Regions from separate parts of the Labrys sp. 22185 genome, predicted to be linked through region 1. Evidence: riboswitches for the same ligand, from Rfam matches in the RefSeq annotation. Region 1 holds a riboswitch; the other holds the start of a gene.
What was found. A riboswitch is a leader RNA that binds a small molecule or an ion and turns the genes downstream of it on or off. The one in region 1 is predicted to bind cobalamin.
Positions count from the first base shown of each region.

Region 2: it holds a riboswitch for cobalamin, as region 1 does, so the genes downstream of both, ACTJKX_RS17965 (ribonucleoside-diphosphate reductase subunit alpha) here and ACTJKX_RS02450 (ABC transporter substrate-binding protein) in region 1, are expected to answer to the same signal.

Region 1 covers NZ_JBQEPH010000001.1:529,880-539,374, reverse strand. The annotation lists gene ACTJKX_RS02465 (class I SAM-dependent methyltransferase) at 1-124, opposite strand, end outside; gene ACTJKX_RS02460 (ABC transporter ATP-binding protein) at 159-962, opposite strand; gene ACTJKX_RS02455 (FecCD family ABC transporter permease) at 959-1,981, opposite strand; gene ACTJKX_RS02450 (ABC transporter substrate-binding protein) at 1,983-3,026, opposite strand; cobalamin riboswitch at 3,219-3,448, opposite strand; gene ACTJKX_RS02445 (CobW family GTP-binding protein) at 3,520-4,488, opposite strand; gene recQ (DNA helicase RecQ) at 4,770-6,614, shown strand; gene ACTJKX_RS02435 (acyl-[ACP]--phospholipid O-acyltransferase) at 6,789-9,495, shown strand, end outside.
Region 2 covers NZ_JBQEPH010000008.1:225,738-232,488, forward strand. The annotation lists gene metE (5-methyltetrahydropteroyltriglutamate--homocysteine S-methyltransferase) at 125-2,494, shown strand; cobalamin riboswitch at 2,597-2,815, shown strand; gene ACTJKX_RS17965 (ribonucleoside-diphosphate reductase subunit alpha) at 2,924-5,836, shown strand; gene ACTJKX_RS17970 (ribonucleotide-diphosphate reductase subunit beta) at 5,862-6,751, shown strand, end outside.

The sequences.
Region 1 (9,495 bases):
CCTCGAATTCCGGACCTTCGGGAATGTGATGCCCGAAGGCGCGGTCGAAGGTTTCCGACCGCCCCGACCAGTAATCGCGGATCTCTTCCTTGAGATCGTAATTCGCGGTGCCGGTGCTGGTCATCTGACGGTTCTCTCCATCTGTTGGCGGATGCGGGTCATGACGCCGCCGCGATCCAGCCCGCCCGCGGTGCCGGAAGATCCGGATGCCGATAGCGAATGAAGCAGCCTCCCGCGCCGTCGCGAACGATTTCGGCGGCGACACCGAAGACCGACTGGATGCGCGCCGCCGTCAGCACCTCGGACGGAGGACCGATCGCCTCGATCCGTCCCGCCTGCATCAGGGCAATGCGGTCGCAGAACATCGCCGCGTGGTTGAGGTCATGCAGGGCCGCCACCACGGTGAGGTTCTGACGGTGCACCAGATGCAAAAGGCCGATCTGGTGGCCGATATCGAGATGATTGGTGGGCTCGTCGAGAAGCAGGATCTCCGGCTGCTGCGCCAGGGCACGAGCGATGTGGAGGCGCTGGCGTTCCCCACCGGAGAGCGTGTGCCACAGGCGACCGGCAAGGGCGGTCATCGCCACCTCCTCGAGCGCGAGGTCGACGATGGCATCGTCCTGGTTCGACCAGGGCGTGAAGGCCCCCAGATGCGGTGTTCGCCCAAGCTCCACGGCCTGGCGGGCGGTAATGCGCTCGGCCGTCTCGGCCTGCTGTTCGACCAGGGCGATGCGGCGTGCGACTTCGCGGCGAGCGAGGCCATGGAGCGGCTGGCCCGAGAGAAGCACCTGCCCCCCCTGCGGACGGCGAATGCCGGCCAGCAGGGACATCAGGCTGGTCTTGCCCGAACCGTTCGGGCCGATGATGCCGAGCAACTCGCCCGGACGGACCTCCAGCGATACTCCGTGCAGGATCGAGACCCCACCAGCCGACCAGGACAGATCGTGGGCCGACAGGCTCATGCCGTCGCCTTTCTTTGGCTGAGGATGAGAGCGAAAGCCGGCGCACCGACCAGAGCCGTGATCACGCCGATCGGCAGAACCTGGCCGGGGATGATGATGCGGGACAGAATGTCGGCGATGATCATGAAGACGGCGCCGATCAAGGCGCTGGCCGGCAGCAGGCGCCCATGGCGCACGCCCACAACCATCCGCGCCGCATGGGGGATCACCAGCCCGACGAAGCCGATCGATCCGACGATACTGACCATCACGGCCGTCATCATCGCCGCAACACCGACGAGCACGACATAGGCGCGCCGGACGGAGATGCCGAGGGACGCCGCCGATTCCGTGCCGAAGGTGAAGGCATCGAGCGCGCGGGCATGCCACAGGCAGACCAGCAGCCCTACGGCCGTGACCGGCAGCGCCAGCCAGACGTCGGGCCAGCGTACACCCGAGAGATTGCCCAGCAACCAGAACATGATGCCGCGCGCCTGTTCGGCATTGGCCGCCTTGGTAACGATGAAGGAGGTCAGGGCATTGAAGAGCTGGGATCCGGCGACCCCGGCCAGGATCACCGCGCCGGTGCCGCGGCCCGAGCGCATCGCCAGCAAGGCGACGAAGCCGAAGGCCGTCAGCGCACCGAGAAAGGCGCCGGCGGGCAGGCTCAGGACCCCTGCCCCGAGGCCGAGGATGACGACCCCGACCGCTCCCGTCGATGCCCCGGCCGAGATGCCGAGGACATAGGGGTCGGCCAGGACGTTGCGCAGCAGCGACTGCAGCACGACGCCCGACAGCGCCAGGGCCGCGCCGCAGCAGGCCGCGACGACCGCGCGGCTCAGCCGGTAGTTCCACACGATGCCTTCATCGATGCGATCCAGACCATAGCCGGCGCCCCACAGGCGATTGGCGGCCGTCTTGGCGACGACGTCCATCGGAATGGCCGTCTCGCCAATGGCGGCGCCCAGCCAGAGGGCCAGCACGAGCACCGCCAGCGCCAGCATCCCGATCGCCAGTAATCGTGTGACGGGGCGATTCATCTCAGCGCTTCAGGCCGAAACGCTGGATGGCATCGGCGAGCATCTCGATGCCCTCGACGACGCGCACGCTCGGCTGCATCGCCTGCACGTCCATCTCCACGACATGGCCCTGCTTGACCGCCGGCATCAGGCTTGCCACCGGATCGGTCTTGAGAAAGTTGAGCTTCACGGCGATGTCGTCGGCCGGATAGCGGCGACGATCCATCCGGCCGGCGACGATGATGGTCGGATCGGCCTTGGCGATGGTCTCCCAGCCGACGCTCGGCCACTCCTCCTCGCTCTCCACGACGTTCCGCACACCCAACGCCGACATGATATAGCCCGGCACGCTGTTCTTGCCGGCCATATAGGGATCGACGTCGACCTTGGCGCTCGAGAACCAGAAGGCGGCGGAGACCTTGCCATCGCCGGCCGCGATCTTGCGGCGGGCGGCTTCCTCACGCGCCTTTAGCTCGGCGACGACTTTCGCCCCGCGCTCCTGCACGTCGAAGATCTCGGCAAGCTCGGTGATCTCCCGATAGACCAGATCCATGGTGAAGAGGGTGCCGCGCGTGCCATCGCCGCCGCTGGAATTGTCCTTGCCAACGCAATCGGCGGGCGAAACATAGGTCGGGATGCCAAGTTCCTCGAACTGCTCGGGCTTGCCGACAATACCGCTGGGCCCGACATGCCATTGGAACTGCGCCGTCACAAGATCCGGCTTCCTGGCGATCACGCTTTCGAAGCTCGGATCATTGTCGGCCAGACGCGGAATTTTGGCATTGGCCGCTTCATAGCCGGGCAATACAGGGCCGAACCACACCGCCGTGCCGACGACCTTGTCGGCCAGGCCGAGGAGATAGAGAACCTCCGTGCTGCTCTGGCCGACGGAAACGGTGTGCTGCGGCGCATGCTCGAAGGTGACGGTGCGGCCGCAATTGGTGAGCTTGAGGGGATATTTCGTTGCCTGCGCAGCCGCCGGATCGATACCCAGCGCCAAGCCGAAGCTGGCCGCAAGCATGACGGCGAAGCTGGACCAGCGGGCCTTGCTCGTTGAAAGGATCATGACGTTCTCTCGTTTCGCGATAGGGGAAGCAGCGGTCTTCAGCACCAGCCGAATACCGTGAGGTTTCCTCAGGCCAGACCGTGGCAAAGGACGTGAGCGTGCGAAGCGGAGGGAACAGGCGGGCAAGCGCCCGAAACGTCGGGAAGAAACGTCACATTGTCTCCTGTTCCGGGCATCCCCGCCCGTGACATGGGATTGATCGAGATGACGGCAGGTTTCCTGGCTCGCGGATAAAGGCCTTGCATCTGCCTTCCCATGGGAGACCCACAGTGGCATGGCGCCTTTCGCGCCACGGGGATGCTTGGCAATCCGCCTACAGTTGCGGGGGCAGCCACGGCATGGGCTTTTAGAAAGCCGAACCGTGTTCCCTATTACTCCCGACGGACTTGCATCCGACGGGAACCGTCACCGCACAGTTATCGGGGCGTCACGACCGCGGTCAAGCGAATATGCAAAGCGAACGGCCCCTGATGCCGTGCCCTGCCTTCCCGCGTCAGGCCCGACAGGCCAGGAAGCCCTGTTCGATCACGTCCTTCGGCAGGTTGCGGCCGATGAAGACCAGGCGGCTTCGGCGCTCCTCCTCCGGCTTCCAGGCACGCTGATGATCGCCTTCGAGCAGCATGTGCACGCCCTGCACGACGAAGCGCTGCGGATCGCCATCGAAGGCGACGATGCCCTTCAGGCGCAGCATGTCCGTGCCGAACTGTTGCACGATCATGTTGAGCCAGGGCATGAATTTGCCGGGATCGAGCGGCTCCTGGGACACGAGAGCGAAGCTGCCGACATGATCGTCATGGTCGTGGTCATGGAAACCCTCGAGGAAATCAGGCTCGGCTTCGAGGATACGGTCGAGGTCGAACGCGCCGCGGCCGAGCACCTTGTCGAGCGCGATGTCGCAACGCCGGGTCTCGTGGAGAGTGGCGGTGGGATTGATGCGACGGATCCGCTTCACCACCCGATCGAGTTCCTCTGCCGTGACCAGATCGATCTTGTTGAGGAGGATCGTGTCGGCGAAGGCAAGCTGCTCCTGCGCCTCATGCGCCGTCTCGATCTCGCCGAGCAAATGCCGGGCGTCGACCACGGTGACGATGGAGTCGAGCTGGGTCTTGGCGCGCACATCGTCATCGACGAAGAACGTCTGGGCAACCGGTGCGGGATCGGCCAGCCCGGTCGTCTCGATCAGGATGGCATCGAAGCGGTCGCGCCGACGCATCAGGCCCTCGATGATGCGAATGAGGTCGCCGCGCACCGTGCAGCAGATACAGCCATTGTTCATCTCGAAGATTTCCTCGTCGGTATCCACGACAAGGTCATTGTCGATGCCGACTTCGCCGAACTCATTGACGATGACCGCATATTTCCTGCCGTGGCTCTCGGTCAGGATACGGTTGAGAAGCGTGGTCTTGCCTGCCCCGAGATAGCCGGTGAGGACGGTGACGGGTGTCTGCGGCGCGGGCTGCATGATGTCGGAATTCCTTGATCCGTTGCGGATGCCCCACAGCATGTCGCTGCCGAGAGGCCTCATTGAATTTTGATTTATATGAAACGTTATAACATAACTATCGCAATCGCAAGCGAGCTCTCACCATCGTCACCCCAGCAATCGCCACGCAGGTGGGCAGAGGCTTGCTGGCATTCTCGACCGTGATCATTCCACCGGATTTGTCTGCCAGCAGAGGAAATCCATGCGGGAAATTTTCGAATCACGGCCCTTGTCGGGTAAGCCTCACGCTTCACCCTGCAATGGAATCAGGCACCAAGGTGCATCCTGCCGGCATGACCCTCTCCTCTCCGCGAGATCCTCTCGCCATCCTCAATAGCGTGTTCGGCTACGCCGCCTTTCGCGGCCAGCAGGAGGCGGTGGTGCGCCATGTCACCGGAGGGGGCGATGCGGTGGTGCTGTTCCCGACGGGAGCCGGCAAGTCGCTGTGCTACCAGATCCCGGCTCTGTGCCGGCGCGGCGTCGGCATCGTGGTCTCGCCGCTGATCGCGCTGATGCGCGACCAGGTCGAGGCACTCAAGCAGGCCGGCGTGCGGGCGGCGCCGCTCAACTCCTCCCTGTCGCGCGAGGAGGCCTACAAGGTCCGCCGTTCCCTGATGGACGGCAAGCTCGACCTCCTCTACGTCGCACCGGAGCGCGTGGCGACGCAAGGTTTCCAGGCCCTGATCGCCGATGCCGACATCGCGCTCTTCGCCATCGACGAGGCCCATTGCGTCAGCCAATGGGGCCACGACTTCCGGCCTGAATATCGCGAGCTCGGCGGCCTCGCCGCGTCCTTCCCCGGCGTGCCGCGCATCGCCCTCACCGCCACGGCCGATCCGGTCACCCGTGCCGACATCATCGAGCGGCTCGGCCTCAACCAGGCCGAGGTCTTCGCCACCAGCTTCGACCGGCCCAACATCAGCTACGCCATCGTCGAGCGCGACAATGCCCGCCGGCAATTGCTGGCCTTTCTGGCCGGGCACAAAGGCAATAGCGGTATCGTCTACTGCCTGTCGCGCGCCAAGGTCGAGGAGACGGCGCAATGGCTGAACGAGCAGGATATCCGCGCCTTGCCCTATCATGCCGGCCTGGAAGCGGCTGTTCGCAGCGCCAACCAGGACGCTTTCCTGGAGGAGGAAGGCCTCTGCCTGGTCGCCACGGTCGCCTTCGGCATGGGCATCGACAAGCCCGACGTGCGCTATGTCGCCCATCTCGATATCCCTGCTTCGGTGGAGGCCTATTACCAGGAGACGGGCCGCGCCGGCCGCGATGGCCTGCCCTCGGATGCCTGGATGAGCTACGGTATGGCCGATGTGGTGCAGCGCCGCCGCATGATCCAGGAGGGCAATGCGCCGGAGACGGTCAAGCGGGTCGAACTCGGCAAGCTCAACGCTTTGCTCGGCATCTGCGAAACCGCCGAGTGCCGGCGCAAGGCAATCCTCGCCCATTTCGGCGAGACCCATCCCGGCCGCTGCGGCAATTGCGATACCTGCCTTTCGCCGGTGGAGAGCTGGGACGGCACCGATGCCGCCGTCAAGGCGATGGCCGCGATCTACCGCACCGGCCAGATGTTCGGTGCCGCCCATATTATCGACGTGCTCACCGGCAAGGTCACGGAGAAGGTCCAGCGCTTCGGCCATGACAACCAGCCCGTCTTCGGGGCCGGCAAGGACATCGAGGCGCGCACCTGGCAGTCGGTGCTGCGCCAGCTCACCGCGGCCGGCCTCGTCAATGTCAACCACGAGGCCCATGGCGCCCTGATCCTGGCCGAGGAGGCGCGAGCCGTGTTCAAGGGCGAGCGGCAGATCGTCTTCCGTCGCGACCGCCCCCGCAAGAGCACCGAGACCAAACGCGCCCGGCGCGGCGAGATCGAGATGTCGGAACGCGACGGCGCCTTGTTTGCCGCCCTTCGGGCGGAGCGCAGCCGCCTCGCCCGCGAGCAGGGCGTGCCGCCCTACATGATCTTCGCCGACACCACCTTGCGAGCCATGGCGAGCGAGCGCCCCGGCAGCCTGCCGGAATTTCTGGCCCTGCCTGGCGTAGGCCAGGCAAAGCTGGAGCGCTATGGCGAAGTCTTCCTGGAAGTCGTCAGGCGCGAGGGCTAGGATGACGGCTCGGTACCGCTGGTTCACGCCACTGTGCGGCGGCGCACAGGCCGGACATGAGCCAGCCCTCCCCTCCTTGACGCCGTTTACCATACATTTTAAGTTAGTGAACGAACGCTAACTTAAAATGCGATTCTCCCGCGCCCGGTACGCGCCCATCCAGGAACCACACCGATGCTCGCATCGCTGATGTCCGCCCGCCGCTTCTGGCCCCTGTTCTGGAGCCAGTTCTTCAGCGCCTTCAACGACAATTTCATCAAGCAGGCCCTGACCATCCTTGCGGTCTACGGCATTGCCGAAACGGCCGCGATGGAAGGCGGCGACAGCATGGTCTCGATCGCCGGTGCCTTGATCGTGCTGCCCGGCCTGCTGCTGTCGGGTCTGGCGGGGCAATTGGCCGACCGTTACGACAAGGCCCGGGTCGCCCGGCAGATCAAGCTCGCCGAGATCGCCATCGTCGCCATCGCTGCGGTCGGCTTTGCCCTGCACTCCATGCCGATCCTGCTGGTCAGCATGCTCACGCTCGGCATCATGGGCACGCTGTTCACGCCGGTGAAATACGGCATCCTGCCGGACCATCTGGCGCCGGAGGAACTGCCGGCCGGCAACGGCCTGATCGAGGCAGGCACCTTCCTGTCGATCCTGATCGGCATCATCGGGGCCGGCTTCGTCGCTCCCCACCTGCCCAGCTGGATCGTGGCCGCCATCATGGTGGCGGTGGCCGTGGCCTGCTGGTGGTTTGCCCGCCTGATCCCGCCCACGGGCGAAGCGGCCCCCGACCTCAAGGTCGACTGGAACATCATCCGATCGAGCTACCAGCTCGTGCAACTGGTGGCCTCCGACCGCAAGCTCCTGATCGGCTCGCTGGCGGTGGCCTGGTTCTGGATGAGCGGCATCGTCATCCTGTCACTGACCCCTTCCCTCGCCCACAGTGTCATCGGCGGTGACGGCACGCTCAATACCTGGTTCACCACCGCCTTCTCGATCGGCATCGCCATCGGTTCGATCCTGGCCGCACGCCTGGCCACGGGCCGCATCATCGTGCTGCTCTCCCCGATCGGCTGCATCCTGATGGGGCTGTTCTGCCTCGACGTGGCCTGGATCGCCTTCGGTACCGAGCGCTCGGCCACCCCCCTCCATTTCCTGAGCTATCTCGCCACCGGCTCCGGCGTGCACATGACCCTTGCGCTCGTGCTGGTGGCGCTGGCAGCGGGCCTGTTCATCGTGCCGATCTATGCGGCCGTCCAGCATTGGGCGCCCAAGGACGAACGCGCCCGCGTCATCGCCGGCGGCAATGTCATCACGGCCCTGTTCATGACGGTCGGCGCCGGCGGTCTCTCCCTGCTGCAGGGTAAATTCGGCCTCACCACACCGACGGCCCTGCTCGGCATCGCCGTCCTCGACATCATCGCCGGCGTCATCCTGCTCTATGTCCTGCCCATGAGCCGGTTCCGCGACTTCATCCTGCTGCTCTACCGGCTGCTCTATCGCCTCGAGGTCAAGGGCATCGAGAACCTCGAGACGCCGACGCCCCATCGCATCATCGCGATCAACCATGTCAGCTTCCTCGACGCCGGCCTGGTCCTGGCCCTGCTCGACAAGGATCCCGTGTTCGCCATCGACCACACCATCGCCAAGGCCTGGTGGGTCAAGCCCTTCCTGAAGATCTGCCGGGCCTATCCGCTCGACCCGACCAAGCCGATGGCGACGCGCGGGCTGATCAATGCTGTGAAGGCCGGCGAGACCCTGGTGATCTTCCCCGAGGGGCGCCTCACCGTCACCGGCGCGCTGATGAAGGTCTATGACGGCGCCGGCCTGATCGCCGACAAGTCGCATGCCGACATCGTGCCCATGCGTATCGACGGCCTGGAGCGTACGCCCTTTACCAGGCTCGACGCCAACAAGGTTTCGCGCCGCTGGTTCCCGAAAGTGACCGTCACTTTCACCGAACCGACACGCCTCACCATCGATGAGGACCTCCGCGGCAAGAAGCGCCGCCAGGCCGCCGGCGCCGCCCTCTACGACGTGATGTCGGACCTCATCTACAAGACGAGTTCGGTCGACACCGATCTCTTCCGTGCCCTGGTGGCGGCGGCCGACAAATATGGCCGCAAGCGGGTGGTGCTGGAGGACCCGGTCAGCGGCACCCTCACCTATAAGCGCCTCTTGATCGGCATCAACGTGCTCGGCCGCAAATTCATGGGCTTTACCGCCCCCGGCGAGCATGTCGGCGTACTCCTGCCCAACGCCAATGCCGTGGCCGTCACCTTCTTCGCCCTGCAATCGACGGGCCGCATCCCGGCCATGCTGAACTTCTCCGCCGGGCAGGCCAATCTGATCTCGGCCTGCAAGACAGCGCAGGTGAAGACGGTGCTGTCGTCCCGCGCCTTCGTGGAGAAAGGCCGGCTCGGCGATGTCGTGGCCGCGATGGAAGAGCATGTGCGCTTCGTCTGGCTGGAGGATGTGCGCGCCGAGGTCGGCACCGCCGACAAGCTGAGGGCCCTCCTCGGCGCCGGGCGCGCCCATGCCAGGCCCGCGCCGGGTGCCCCCGCCGCCGTCCTGTTCACCTCGGGCTCGGAGGGCGCGCCGAAGGGCGTGGTGCTGTCGCACAGCAACATCCTCTCCAACATCGCGCAGGTCGGTGCCCGCATCGACTTCGGCCCCGGCGACATCGTCTTCAACGTGCTGCCGGTCTTCCATTCCTTCGGCCTGACCGGCGGCATGATCCTGCCGCTCGTCAACGGCGTCAGGCTCTACCTCTACCCGACGCCGCTGCACTACCGCATCATCCCCGAACTGATCTACGGCACCAACGCCACCGCCTTGTTCGGCACCGACACCTTCCTCGCCGGCTATGCCAAGATGGCCAATCCCTACGACT
Region 2 (6,751 bases), on a different contig from region 1:
CGTCGATCCGGCTGTCCGACGACGAATGTGTTGCGGCGTGCCCTGACCGCACGCCGCTCCTCCGCCTCGACCCATTCACTCATCGCGAACCGGGACCGCCAGAGGTCACCGGCCGGAGACACGCATGTCCATTCCCATTTCGACGCTCGGCACGCCACGCATCGGCCCACGCCGCGAACTCAAGACGGCCCTGGAGGCCTTCTGGGCCGGAAAGCAGGACGAAACCGCCCTACTCTCGACGGCAGCCCAGCTGCGCGCCAGCAACTGGGCCCGGCAGAGCCTCCTCGGCGTCACCCATATCCCCTCCAACGACTTTTCGCTCTACGACCAGGTTCTCGACATGAGTGCGACGGCCGGCGTCATTCCCCGCCACTATGGCTGGGAAGGCGGCCCCGTTCCGCTTTCGACCTATTTCGCCATGGCGCGCGGCAGCCAGGGCCGTAACGATCGCGGCCATGACGATCGCGACCATGCGGGCTGCAGCCATGGCGGCCATGGCGGCGGTGTCCCCGCTCTCGAGATGACCAAATGGTTCGACACCAACTATCACTACATGGTCCCCGAATTCCGTCGCGGCCAGGCCTTTGAACTGGCCTCGGCCAAGCCCATCGACGAATTCAGGGAGGCCGCAGCGCTCGGCTTCCACACCCATCCCGTGCTGATCGGGCCGGTGACCTATCTGCTGCTCGGCAAGAGCAAGGATACGGACCTCGATCCTCTCGCCCTTTTGCCAGGGCTCCTGCCCGTCTATGCCGAGATCCTGCGCAGGCTTGCCGCTGAGGGCGCGGACTGGGTGCAGTTCGACGAGCCCTGCCTGGTACTCGATCTCGACGAAAGGACGCGAAAGGCGCTGCGCCACGCCTATGACGTTCTCACCGGCGCCGTCTCCGATCTGAAGATCATGATCGCGACCTATTTCGGCGGCCTCGGCGACAATCTCGACCTGGCACTCGGCCTGCCCAGCGCCGGCCTGCATCTCGATCTCGTCAGGGCGCCCGCGCAGTTGCGACAGGCGGTCGAACGGGCACCGGCGGACAAGGTGCTGTCGCTGGGCGTGATCGACGGGCGCAATGTCTGGCGGAGCGACCTGACCGCCTTGCTGGATCGCATCGAGCCGGCAGTTGCAGCCCTCAGGCCCAACCGCGTCGTCCTCGCCCCGAGCTGTTCCCTGCTCCACGTTCCCTACGATATCGAGGCCGAGAGCGCGTTCGATCCCGAACTCCGCAGCTGGCTGGCCTTCGCCGTCCAGAAGATCGGCGAGCTGAAAACCTTGTCGACAGCCCTGGTCGACGGGCGGCGGGCCGTCGCTGATGAGCTCGCCCAATCGGACGCAACAGCTGCGGCCCGCCGCGTATCCGCCCGTATACACGATACTGGCGTCGCCGCCCGAATGGCCGAGCTCACACCGGCCATGGGCGAGCGGCAACATCCCTATCCGCTGCGTCGCCGGGCCCAGGAGTGGCTCGGTCTGCCGCCCTTCCCCACCACGACCATCGGCTCCTTCCCGCAGACCGGCGCCGTGCGCAAAGCGCGCGCCGACCATGCCAAGGGCCTGATCGGCGATGCCGATTATTACGACTTCCTGCGCGAGGAGACCAGGCAGGCAATCGCCTGGCAGGAGAAGATCGGCCTCGACGTGCTGGTGCATGGCGAATTCGAACGCAACGACATGGTGCAGTATTTCGGCGAGCAACTGGCCGGCTACGCCTTCACCAAGCATGGCTGGGTCCAGAGCTATGGCTCGCGCTGCGTGCGCCCGCCGATCATCTATGGCGATGTCTCGCGTCCCAGGGCCATGACGGTGGAATGGGCACGCTTCGCACAATCCCTGACCAAGCGCCCGGTCAAGGGCATGCTGACCGGACCGGTCACCATGCTGCAATGGTCCTTCGTGCGGGACGACCTCGAGCGCGAGCAGGTCTGCCGGCAGATCGCCCTCGCCTTGCGCGACGAGGTCGGCGATCTGGAACGGGCCGGTATCCGCATCATCCAGATCGACGAGCCGGCCATTCGCGAAGGCCTGCCGCTCAGGCACGCCGAAAAGGAGGCCTATCTCGCCTGGGCCGTCGCCTGTTTCCGTCTCGCCGCCTCGGGGGTCGACGATGCCACGCAGATCCATACCCATATGTGCTATTCGGAATTCAACGACATCATCCATGCCATTGGCGGCCTGGACGCGGACGTGATCTCGATCGAGACTGATCGGTCCAGAATGGAGCTGCTCGATGCATTCCGGGCCTATCGCTACCCCAACGAGATCGGGCCCGGCGTCTATGACATCCACTCTCCCCGCTGCCCCACCGTGGCTGAAATGCGCGACCTTCTTGCCAAGGCGCGGGAGCGGATCGCCGGCGACCAGCTCTGGGTCAACCCCGATTGCGGCCTGAAAACCCGAAGCTGGGACGAGGTCCGCCCCGCCCTCGTCAACATGGTTGCCGCCGCCCGTATACTTCGTGAAGAGATCGCTCCGGCGAGAGTGGCGACATCCGCCTGAAAAAGTATGCCGGGGCACGAATTTTGTGCCCCGGCATCCTCTGTCCCCATTGAACAAAAGGGCGATACACACCATCTATTGACACATAGACACCAAAGCATACTAGATACGGTATTCACAGGTCGTCGGATTCGCTTCCGGCGCTAAGAGGGAATCCGGTAGGCCTTAGGGCAAAGCCGGGGCTGCCCCCGCAACTGTAAGCGGAGAGCGGCTGTCGATTGGCCACTGGCCGAGAGGTGGGTTTACCCCGCCCTCCCCGGGAAGGCAGGCAGTCCGCAACGACCCGCGAGCCAGGAGACCTGCCTGTGGATGCGTATCGTTTCCTCGGGCGGGGTGCCCCGACGGATCGCCTTGCTCGCGGCGCATCATCCTGCGTCGGCGCGGAATGCGCTCCTCGGCCCAAGCCTCCAACATATTGGGGTTTGCCGAATGTCTCTTGATCTCGAAACTGCTACGACCACAAAGACGCCTTTTCTCGCTGCCAGCGCCGACAGGGCGAAGCCGGCCTCGGAACCGGGCTACCAGGTCATCCGCCGCAATGGCAGCGTCACGCCTTTCGATGCCTCGAAGATCACGGTGGCCCTGACCAAGGCCTTTCTCGCCGTCGAAGGCCATTCGGCCGCCGCCTCGCGCCGGGTACATGACATCGTCGCCGACCTCACCGCCCAGATCGTCGCCGGCCTGACCCGCCGCGCCGATATAGGCCGAACCTTCCATATCGAGGATATCCAGGACCAGGTGGAACTCGCTTTGATGCGCGGCGAGCACCACAAGGTGGCGCGCGCCTATGTGCTCTATCGCGAACAGCACGCCCAGGAACGAGCCCTGGAGCGCGCCGCCAAGGCGGAGGCACAGGCCGGCACTACCCCTGCTTTGCGCATGAAGACGGCGGAGGGTTCCCTGCTGCCGCTCGACCACGCGCGCCTCGCCGCCCTGGTGCTCGAAGCCTGTGCAGGCCTTGCCGACACCAACGCCGAAACGGTGCTGAACGAGACGCAGCGCAACCTCTATGACGGCATCAGCCAGGACGAACTGGCGCTGGCGCCGATCCTCGCCGCCCGCACCCTGATCGAGACCGAACCCGATTATGCCAAGGTCAGCGCCCGGCTGCTCAATGACAAGCTGCGCCGCGAAGCCCTCACCTTCGTCGCGGGCCGTCCCGACCAGGCGACGCAGGCCGAGATGGCGAGCCGCTACGCCGAATATTTCCACGATTATGTCCGTGTCGGCATCGCCAACGAACTGCTCGATCCGGAACTCGGTCGCTTCGACCTCGCCCGCCTTGCAGCCTCCCTCAAGCCCGAGCGCGACTTGCAGTTCGACTATCTCGGCCTGCAGACGCTCTATGACCGCTATTTCCTGCATGTGCGCGGCACGCGTTTCGAGCTGCCACAGGCCTTCTTCATGCGCGTGGCCATGGGCCTGGCCCTACGCGAAATCGACCGGGAAGCCCGCGCCATCGAGTTTTACGATCTTCTGTCCTCCTTCGACTTCATGGCCTCGACGCCCACCCTGTTCAATTCCGGAACGCTGCGCGCCCAGCTCTCCTCCTGCTTCCTGACCACCGTGTCCGACGACCTCGAAGGCATCTTCAAGGCGGTGAAGGACAACGCGCTGCTCGCCAAATATTCCGGTGGCCTCGGTAATGACTGGAGCAATGTGCGTGGGCTCGGCGCCCATATCAAAGGCACCAATGGCGAAAGCCAGGGCGTGGTGCCCTTCCTCAAGGTCGCCAACGATACCGCCATCGCCGTCAACCAGGGCGGCAAGCGCAAGGGCGCGGTCTGCGCCTATCTGGAGACCTGGCATGTCGACATCGAGGAGTTCCTCGATCTGCGCAAGAACACGGGTGACGACCGCCGCCGCACCCACGACATGAACACCGCCAACTGGGTGCCGGATCTGTTCATGGAACGTGTGGAGCAGGATGGCCCCTGGACCCTGTTCTCACCGGACGAAACGCCGGACCTGCACGATCTCTATGGCCCCGCCTTCAAGGCCGCCTATGAGGCGCATGAGGCACGCGCCGCGGGCGGCGAGCTGAAGGTCTTCAGGCAGGTCCGTGCCCAGGATCTATGGCGCAAGATGCTGACCATGCTGTTCGAGACCGGGCATCCCTGGATCACCTTCAAGGATCCCTGCAATATCCGCTCGCCCCAGCGTCACGTCGGCGTGGTGCACTCCTCGAACCTGTGCACCGAGATCACGCTGAACACCTCCCATGACGAGGTGGCCGTGTGCAATCTCGGCTCGGTGAACCTTGCTGCCCATGTCGATGCCAGCGGCCTGATGTTCGACAAGCTCAGGGCGACGGTGACGACGGCGATGCGCATGCTCGACAACGTCATCGACATCAATTTCTACACCATTCCCGAGGCACGGCGCTCCAACCTCAGGCACCGGCCCGTCGGCTTGGGCATCATGGGCTTCCAGGATGCGCTGCAGACCCTGCGCCTGCCCTACGCCTCCGAAGCCGCCGTGCGGTTCGCCGACGAAAGCATGGAAGCCGTATCCTTCCATGCCATCTCGGCCTCGACGGATCTGGCGGCCGAGCGCGGTCGCTATCCCAGCTTCGAGGGATCGCTGTGGTCGCAAGGCATTCTGCCGATCGACTCGGTCGGCCTGCTCGCCGAGGCGCGCGAGGGCGCCAGCTTCGACGTGAGCTCGACCCTGGCCTGGGACATGTTGCGCCAGCGCGTGAAGACGGTCGGCATGCGCAATTCCAACACCATGGCGATCGCGCCGACGGCGACGATCTCCAACATCTGCGGCGTCTCGCAATCGATCGAGCCGGCCTATCAGAACCTCTTCGTCAAATCGAACATGTCGGGGGATTTCACGGTGGTGACCTCGGCCCTGGTCCGCGATCTCAAGACGCGCGGCCTGTGGGACGAGGTCATGATCTCCGATCTCAAATATTTCGATGGTTCGCTCGGCCAGATCGATCGCATCCCCGAGGATCTCAAGGCTCTCTATGCCACCGCTTTCGAGATCGACACGGCCTGGCTGATCGAAGCCGCGGCGCGCCGGCAGAAATGGATCGACCAGGCCCAGTCGCTCAACCTCTACATCGCCAACCCCTCCGGCAAGAAGCTCGACACGCTCTACCGCCTGGCCTGGCAGCGTGGCCTGAAGACGACCTATTACCTGCGCTCGCGCTCGGCCACCCATGTCGAGAAATCGACGCTGAAGGGCACCGACGGCAAGCTCAACGCCGTCTCCGCCACGGTGCCGCGGGCGGCCGCGCCGATCCTGATCGAGGCTCAGCCGAACCCGGCTGCATCGGAAGCCTGGGGCAAGGCCTGTTCCATCCACGATCCCGATTGCGAAGCATGCCAGTAAGCCGAAGGAAAACAGGATAATGACGATGCTCGATTGGTCCGAACCCGCTTCGCCGGCCGCGCGAATTCCGCTGCCGCAGACCCCTGACAATGCCACTGGCCTTGGTTCCATCGACCGCGACGGCAGCCGCGTCACGGTCGACGAGAAGCGCATGATCAATGCCCGTGCCGACGTGAATCAGTTGCTGCCGCTCAAATACAAATGGGCGTGGGAGAAATATCTCGCCGGCTGCAACAATCACTGGATGCCGACCGAGGTCTCGATGCAGGCCGACATCGCACTGTGGAAGTCGCGTGACGGCCTGACCGAGGACGAGCGGCGCATGCTCAAGCGCAATCTCGGTTTCTTCGCCGCCTCCGAGAGCCTGGTCGCCAACAATATAGTGCTGGCGATCTACCGCCACCTCACCAATCCCGAATGCCGGCAATATCTGCTGCGCCAGGCTTTCGAGGAGGCGGTGCACACCCATACCTTCCAATACATCGTCGAGAGCCTCGGGCTCGACGAGGGCGAACTCTTCAACATGTATCGAGAGGTCTCCTCGATCACCGACAAGGCCGCCTGGGCCCTCAAGCACACCCAGCATCTCGACGATCCCGATTTCAAGACCGGCACGCCGGATGCCGACCAGGCCTTCCTGCGCGACCTCGTCGCCTTCTACGTGATCTTCGAGGGCATGTGGTTCTATACCGGCTTTGCCCAGATCCTCTCGCTCGGCCGGCGCAACAAGATGGTGGGGATCGCCGAGCAGTATCAGTACATCCTGCGTGATGAGAGCATCCATCTCAATTTCGGCATCGACGTGATCAACCAGATCAGACATGAGAACCCGCATCTGTGGACGCTGACCTTCCAGGCCGATCTGCAGCGGATGATCCGCGAGGCCGCCGAACTGGAAGCCGCCTATGGCCGGGA